DNA from 2 places in the Lysinibacillus sp. G4S2 genome. Region 1 is predicted to be linked to the other one. Evidence: riboswitches for the same ligand, from Rfam matches in the RefSeq annotation. Region 1 holds a riboswitch; the other holds the start of a gene.
What was found. A riboswitch is a leader RNA that binds a small molecule or an ion and turns the genes downstream of it on or off. The one in region 1 is predicted to bind cyclic di-GMP.
Positions count from the first base shown of each region.

Region 2: another riboswitch for cyclic di-GMP. It lies ahead of QUF91_RS24620 (hypothetical protein); the one in region 1 lies ahead of QUF91_RS17050 (amidase).

Region 1 is NZ_JAUCFJ010000002.1:3,309,173-3,313,426, reverse strand. Features, by position in the region: gene QUF91_RS17060 (M20/M25/M40 family metallo-hydrolase) at 1-1,011, shown strand, start outside; gene QUF91_RS17055 (chemotaxis protein CheW) at 1,037-1,525, shown strand; cyclic di-GMP riboswitch class I at 1,662-1,754, shown strand; gene QUF91_RS17050 (amidase) at 1,798-2,685, shown strand; gene QUF91_RS17045 (hypothetical protein) at 2,794-3,096, opposite strand; gene QUF91_RS17040 (beta propeller repeat protein) at 3,389-4,254, shown strand, end outside.
Region 2 is NZ_JAUCFJ010000002.1:4,805,431-4,809,684, reverse strand. Features, by position in the region: gene rlmD (23S rRNA (uracil(1939)-C(5))-methyltransferase RlmD) at 1-549, shown strand, start outside; gene QUF91_RS24625 (hypothetical protein) at 684-857, shown strand; cyclic di-GMP riboswitch class I at 1,191-1,277, shown strand; gene QUF91_RS24620 (hypothetical protein) at 1,411-1,785, shown strand; gene QUF91_RS24615 (hypothetical protein) at 1,828-2,541, shown strand; gene QUF91_RS24610 (methyl-accepting chemotaxis protein) at 2,585-3,664, shown strand; gene QUF91_RS24605 (tRNA dihydrouridine synthase) at 4,168-4,254, shown strand, end outside.

The DNA of each region.
Region 1 (4,254 bases):
CTTGGCTTTACAGTAGAACAAGATGATGCACATACTCGTAACGGGCATGGTGCAGGGAATATACTTGCTACATTAAAAGGTTCGTTAGATGTTGAACCAATTTATTTTACTTCTCATATGGATACAGTTGTTCCAGGTAAAGGTATTAAACCGTCTCTTCGTGAAGATGGCTATATCGTTTCTGATGGTACTACAATTTTAGGTGCTGATGACAAGGCTGGTCTTGCCACATTATTTGAGATGGCTAAACGCTTAAAAGAGCAAAATATTGAGCATGGAGATATTGAGTTTATTATTACAGCAGGTGAGGAAAGTGGACTTGTTGGAGCTAAAGAGTTAGATCCATCTAAAATTAAAGCAAAGTATGGCTTTGCAGTAGACAGTGATGGCAAAGTAGGCGGTATTGTAACAGCGGCGCCTTTCCAAGCTAAAATTTTCGCTAAAATAATTGGGAAAACAGCACATGCTGGTGTTGCTCCAGAAAAAGGTGTATCAGCGATTACAGTTGCTTCCAAATGTATTGCGCAAATGAAACTTGGTCGTTTGGATGAAGAAACTACAGCAAATATCGGTCGCTTTGAGGGTGGTCAGGCAACAAATATTGTATGTGATGAAGTAACAATACTAGCAGAAGCACGTTCTATCGACAAAACAAAACTAGATGCGCAAACTAAGCATATGCAAGAGACGTTTGAACAAGTTTCTGCTTCATTAGGGGCAAGAGCTGAAGTAGAAGTGAAGCTAATGTACCCTGGATTCCGTGTAACAGAAAAAGATAAAGTTGTTCAAGTGGCAATGGCAGCTGTAAACAACATTGAACGCACACCAAAGCTTGGTATTTCTGGCGGAGGTTCTGATGCGAATGTTATTGCTGGCTTTGGCATTCCTACAGTTAATCTTTCTGTTGGGTATGAGGATATTCATACAACAAATGAAAAAATTCCTGTAGAAGAATTGGAAAAATTAGCAGATTTACTTGTCGAAATCGTCAAAGAGTCTGCAAAAAAATAATAACAGAATCGGAGGATGTGATCGCATGGAAAGTGTGAAGGCAGTAGTTTTTGCTTGTGGTACAGAGGAATATGCAGTGCCTGTTGAACAAGCGATTTCGATTGAAAAGTTAGAGCACGTAACACCGATTCCTCATTTACCTAATTATCTTATGGGCTTCACAAGAATTCGTGGCGAGCTTATACCTGTACTTGATTTTGAGCGTATTCTTTATAATCGTTCTTCAAATGCTGCAACAGCAAGGATTATTGTATTGAATACGGATGTTGTGAATTACGGATTACTTGTCACCGAAGCTCGTGAAATTCTTGATTTTGATGAGTCCGTATTAAAGCAGATGGGGCTTGTCAATTATTCAAAAACACGCTACTTTACAGCTGTGGCAAATCTTGAAAATCGTATGATCACATATGTAGATCCGAAAATACTTGTGAATTCATTAGAGGGTATTCGTGAAATTATTAATTATTTGCACAAAATGCTTGAAAATGAAAAAGAAAACGTAGAGGCTTGAGTACTCTACGTTTTTTGCTGCTATAGTAAAAATAACCTGTGTTGTTATTGTTTTTTTTCGATAATTGTCTAGAGAATTATGCATTTTACCTACAGACATATTCGTTTTAACGTCATACTATGTAAAGTAAGAAAACTACTGTAAAAGGCAAACTTCACCGAAAGGGAAGGACGCAAAGCCATGAGTCTAAACACTATATTTTATAGTGCATGATTGTCAGGTTGCCAGGTTCTGTTCTATGAGCCTCGGCACATAGAATGGAGATGTAATATATGGTAAGTCGTTCACTATCAAAAGCAATCATTGCTTTTATAGTAACAATTGTAAGTACGCTCGGATTAACAGCAGGAAAGGTAGAGGCAATGGCCATGCAAGATAAGGCTACTTGGTTATGGGATACGATAAAAATTGTTGAAGATGAATCAGGCGTACTCTCATTTTTAGAAAGCAAAGATGTAAATAAAGTATATTTGCAGATTAATACTGATATAGCAATTGACTATTATAAAAGCTTTATTGAAAAAGCAACAGCACAAGGTATTAAAGTATATGCGTTAGATGGTGCTGCAAGCTGGGTTTCAGAGGATGGCTATAAAATGCAGGATCAAATGTTTGATTGGTTATATACATATAATGGGAATGTAGGGGCAACAGAACAATTTTCTGGAGTCCATCTTGATGTAGAGCCCTACTTAAATAGTGGTTGGAGCTTGAATCAAGAAAATACAATTGAGTCCTATCAAACGCTTCTTACTAAAGCGAAAGAGGGGACTGAGCAATTACAAATACCTTTGGAAGTCGATATGCCATTTTGGTTTGATGAGATTGCCTATAGCAACCAGTATGGCAATGGTATTTTAGCTGAATGGGTTATCGATCAAGTTGATAGTGTCTCGATTATGGCCTATCGAGATACAGCTAAAGACATTATCAAAATAGTGGAAAATGAAATAGAGTATGCACAAAAAGTAAACAAATCAGTTGTTATTGGCGTAGAAACAGGTGCCTCTGATGAAGGGAAAAATATTACCTTTTATGATAATGGAGAAGCCTATATGAATAAACAACTAGCACGTGTTCATCAGCATTATGCCAATAAAACAAGCTATAGTGGTTTGGCTATTCACCATGTTGATAGTTGGATGAATATGCAGCGGTAAAAAATCCTCTCTCTACTCTGTATAATTAAAGACGAGTGAATGTATTATAAATCAGTAATATTATTAGGTTATCTTTAATGTCATACATTATATTAAATAATAGGTACATCACTTATATAGTGGTGTGCTTTTTTGTTTATTAGACTTTTTAATGATACTATCGACCACCTCAATAATCATTATAATGAAATGAAAATATTTGTAGCTTTTAAAAAAAAATGACTCATCACCATAACGTGTGGTTGATTTCCGTTCCAAACTGGGCGCTTTTGTCGCTGCCGCTTCGCTTTCGCACAGATAAAACATTTGTCGCTGCCGCTTCGCTTTCGCGCAGAGCAAAGCTTTCTGGGGGTGTCCGATGAACCGCTTCACTCGCGTTGCTTGCTCCAGGGTCTCATCTGTGATCCCCAAGGAGTCGCCAGCCGGAACGAAGATCAACAATATACAGGGCATATATTTAAAAAATGTCTTCCACAACTTTTGTTGATGATCAAAAAATGGATCGTTTATAATCAAGATTGATAATTTGCAATAAAGTTTGATAAAAATCACCTCTAGAGTTGTTTTCTAAGAAGTGATTTTTTATTGGATATTTATGTTAAAATGAAGAAATGTACTTAAACAAACGGTGTAGGTTACTTTAAGATGGATTGATAATTTTTTTCTAATTGGGAAAATTAATTAGAAAAGAGGTGAATTTATCTTGAAAGAACTGTATGTACTGATTTTAGTCATATCATTAGTGGCTTTGAGTTCTTTTGAAGCTTATGCACAACCTAAAGAATGCTCAGAGTTAAATGGGCTTCAAGAAACACTGTTAAATGATAAAAAAGTAGTGTTAGAAGCCTTAAAAACATTAAATCCCAAAACTTCCGTGGTCGGAGATTATCCTAATGTATATTCAGAACGGAATGGATTCACAGCAGTACCTTTTCCAATGACGGTTGGTAAGAAAGAAGAGGTTCTTGGAAAATTGATTGCTCGTGAAGGAATCGTTTCAGATGGTGAAATTACGTTAAAAGAAGCGATTGACATTGGATTCCAGAGAGCGAAAGAATGGAATGTAAAAGCAACACTTACAAGTATAAACAGTGTGGATGAAACGATGGGAGGCTCGAGGGGAGGAACAGGTAAACGCTTAAATTGGTTTATGATTTTTGTGGTTCCGGGTACAGATGATTTTGTACTAATTGGTATCTCAGAAAAGAAAATTACCGTGTTTAGACCGAGTAAGCAAACTCAGGATCCAACAATACCCTACGATGAGATTAAGTTGGATAGCTCTGATGTTCTTCAAATAGCAAAAGATAAATACGGACTAAAACCAGGAAAAGATTGGGCAACAGGATATCATTTTACACTTGATAGTATTGATGGTATGCCTATTCTAACAGTGATTGGAAATGATCGAGATAACCGTTTTACTCGAATTTCATTCAATGCCCAAAATGGAGATGTGGTTAGTGCCATTCATAAATTACCATACGGTGGAGGATTAATATCCAAACGTATCGGCATCGATAATATAACAAAAAAAGGGATGGCGATTACAGGGGTTGTCGCAGGAAA
Region 2 (4,254 bases), 1.5 Mb from region 1:
CGCTTTGAAATTTCAGCTCGTTCATTTTATCAAGTAAACCCTGAGCAAACAGAAGTCCTTTACAAACAAGCACTAGACTACGCTGACTTACAGGGTGATGAACGAGTAATTGATGCTTACTGTGGTATCGGCACAATTTCATTATTCCTTGCACAAAAAGCAAAGGCTGTTATGGGTGTTGAAATTGTCCCACAAGCTATTGAAGATGCAAAACGCAACGCAGCACTAAATGGATTTACGAACACGTACTTCGAGGCCGGACCAGCAGAAGAAGTCATTCCACGCTGGTATAAGGAAGGCAAGGAAGCGGATGTCCTAGTAGTGGATCCACCACGCAAAGGCTGCGACGAGGCTCTTCTTCAGACAATTTTAGAGCAACGTCCTAAGCGTGTTGTTTATGTGTCCTGTAACCCAGCTACACTAGCGCGTGATCTCCGTATTTTGGAGGATGGAGGCTATCAAACTCAGGAGATTCAGCCTGTGGATATGTTCCCGCATTCAACGCATGTAGAGTGTGTCTCGCAACTCATTTTAAAAGAAGGTATCTAATATTTGCAGTTGCCTTTCGATCCGTTTTTTATACTACTTGTAGCGGATTCAGTAATGAATACTACCATAGTGAGTACAAGTAATTAGAAATATTGGAATTAAGTTGACTCATCACTAAAAGTTGTGGGTGACATTTGTTAAAACGTATGCCATATAGGTTGATTGGAGTGGAGGCTGGACGCCCCCTGGAAAGCGCTCAGTCGGAACGGAAATCAACCACACGTTATGGTGATAAGCCATTAAGTTTTAAAAAAAGTTTAAAATTGCTTACGCAGAATTATAAAAAAGAGTGGTTTTTTAGGATTTAGCCTAAAATGCCACTCTTTTTTTATCATTACATTTCGGTGAAATAACGCATTTATGAAAAAAGAATTATAAAAATGGAAGTTGATTTAATAATGTTTCTTCCTATTAGATGAATGTAAAAGAATATGTAGCCATTTGCTTTTCCTACAATCTGGGCAGGATTAGAGATTCCCTCTTTGTAAAATTACCCAACAGTATTTTTTTGTCAATTCCTTTAAATATACGGAAAAATTCTCTAATTCAACCGATATTCTTTAGAGAAAAATGCCTACTATCGACAAAAAATGACAAAACATTTATAATCTAAACGTAATATGTCAGCGTTATGTTAATAAAATTGAAAAAGGCAAACTTATCGAAAGGTAAGGACGCAAAGCTACGAGTCTAAAATCCTCTTGGATAATGATAGTCGGGTTGCCAAGATGATAAGTGATTTTTTGGCTATCCTAATTATGTGTAGGGATAGTTTTTTTTGTGGAAAAAATCAAGGACTGATTCCAATCAATCGTAGCGACAGATGTGCAATATATGAAAATTATAAAAAGGAGATTTGAGATGATAGTCGTAGATAAAGAGAAATATAAAATGGCGATTTATGAAGCAAAAAAAGAAGTACACGTCCAAATAATAGGGTTTATTAAACCAGCTCTTGTAGAGGATTATTTGAAAGATTTGCAAGAGACGGGGGCAAAAGTGCAAAAAAATGCATATACATTTGTTGTTGATGCAACACAGCAATCACCCCTTCCTTCAAAGATTTCGACAGATCTAGGACAAACATTAATGTTTTATGCATCACTAGGCTTTAAAGATATATTTATTGTTAATCCAACCTCTAAAATTGCATATGTGCAAGTGCGAAATGCTTTAGAGGGAGTTAATTTCCCAGGAACCGTAGTCGACAATGTTTCACAATTACCAATGCGTTAGTCTTTAATTAACTATAATCACATTTTGAAAGAGGAATTTACGATGCAAACAATTCAAGAATTATATACTTATGAAATACTTACAAAGGACCAACCGGATTTAATTAAAATGACAGCAGAATGTTTAGCAAAAACATTTACTGGGGTAGAGGTTGCTGGCAAATGGGTGCAAGAACCGATTATTGGGCACGCCTTAAAACTACCTTACGAAGATTTCTATCAATTTACGAAGGAATATATTGAAGCAAATGTTCATCAAGGTTACTGTGCTGTTGCACTAGATAAAGAGCAAAATGTTGTAGGCGCACTAGTTGGAGATACGAATGTCCTTGAAATTATCGAAGGGGATATTTTTGAAGGCACGTTTGCCGATATGAATATTGTTATGCGTGTATTAGAGGATATTGATGAACGTTTCCTAGAAGATTATAAAAAACGTTTTGGAAAAGATATGGAAGATGGGGAAATATTACATTTATTTTTATTAGGTGTAATTGCTGAGCATAATCGTCATGATATTGTACAAAGTTTAGGCGATCTATTAATAAAAAAAGCAACAGAAGAAGGCTTAAGATTAGTATTAGCTGAAGCGACAAATCCAAAGTCAATGCGTTTGCTGGAGAAGTATCAAGGTCTTACAAAATATGTAACCGTAGAAGGGGACTTTATTGTTCATAAATATGAAAGCAATGAAAATCTAAACAGTATTCCATCGACTGTAGCAGATGGAATTTACATCATTGTAAAAGAACTATAAAATTTCATCACTAATACGTTAGTAGAATAGGAGAATTTTTTTCATGGAAGCTATTATGCTAGGGATTATTGTAGTTTTATTATGTACATCTTTGTTTTTTGCTTACCGATATTTTTCACTTAAAGGTCATTCCCATATAAATAAAGAGGTACTAAATGGAATGGATGAATTATCAGCAGGTCGAGTAAGTGAACAATTTAATAAATTCGCAAATAATGTGAATGAAAAAAGTGGAAATCTTTTAGAGCATGGAGAATACGCAACTGAGAAGGCCGATACTGTAAGGGCCGCAATCGATGAAGTCGGTAAGGGATTAAAAAAGCAATTAGTCGCTACTGAAGAGAGTTCTACTTCTATCGAAGACATCACAGTGGCTATTGAAGAACTATCTATAAGATCTAACCAAATTTCAGAACAATCGAATACGACGTTAGAATTGACGCAAGAAGGTAATGAAAAGTTAAAAGATTCGATGGTGAAAATGGAGCAATTTAATCAAACGATTAATACGACATTTGATGCAATCAATATACTTGGAGACAAATCGTACGAAATTGGTAACATTGTTAAAGTAATTACGGGGATTTCAGAGCAAATAAATTTATTAGCATTGAACGCAGCTATCGAAGCAGCTCGTGCAGGAGAACACGGTAAAGGGTTTGCTGTCGTTGCTGATGAGGTTCGTAAATTAGCTGAACAATCACGTCAGTCAGCTAATGAAGTTTCGAATATTGTAAAAAATATTCAAGAAGAGACGAACAAAGTTGTCACATCAATGAAGCAAGGAACAGAAGAGTTTGAACAAACAAATACGAAAATATTAGAAATTGGAAATATGTTCGAAAAAATTGTAGATACTACAAAAATTATTGCTGAAAATAATGCGGAATCATCTGCAAGCACAGAAGAACTATCTTCAAGCTCTCTGCAAATTATGGAGGCAATGAAGGATATTTCTTTCATTTCACGAGAATCAGTAGAAATGTTTGAAGAGTTAGTTGGCATTAGTGATGATGAATTAAATACAATGCAAAAACTAGTTCAAGAAGCAGAGCATCTTATAGATTTCAAAAATGATGCAGAAAAAATACTTTCTTCATTAAATCATCGTGTAGAAAGCTAGAATGGTAGTGCCGAAAATAGGATCGCTGAAGCTAAGTAACTTGAACTAGCTAAATAAACCTAATTTAAGCGTACATAGCTTTTATTGGGGTGTGTCTTTGGAATAGCTAACTTAATATTCGTTGAAATTAAAAGCAGACGGTTTAGAAATGCGATATTGCACCTCTAATTGGCCGTCTACTTTTACTGTACTGGCTAGTCTCACCACATTGTGAAGCGATAGCGTGGTGGAGTTGGTATAATAGAAAAGCAGCTGATATAGAAGAAATCTATACCATCTGCTTTTTTGTTTAACTTCTTTTAGCGGATTAAAAATACCATTCAGGACCGATTTTCGTTAAAATAAACATTGTTGATTTTCACAAATTATAAATGCCAAATGTACTTGTGTTTGATAATAAGTTATTGAGCATGATATAAGTGTAAAAGAAGTGGAACATTTGGCTTCATATTTTTTGACCAGAGTTTGAAGTTGTATCCATAGTGAGAGGATTTGAGTTTGAAATGATAGATAATTTTTGGCGTGATTTACCGCGACCATTTTTTGTACTTGCACCAATGGAAGATGTGACAGATGTTGTTTTTCGTCAC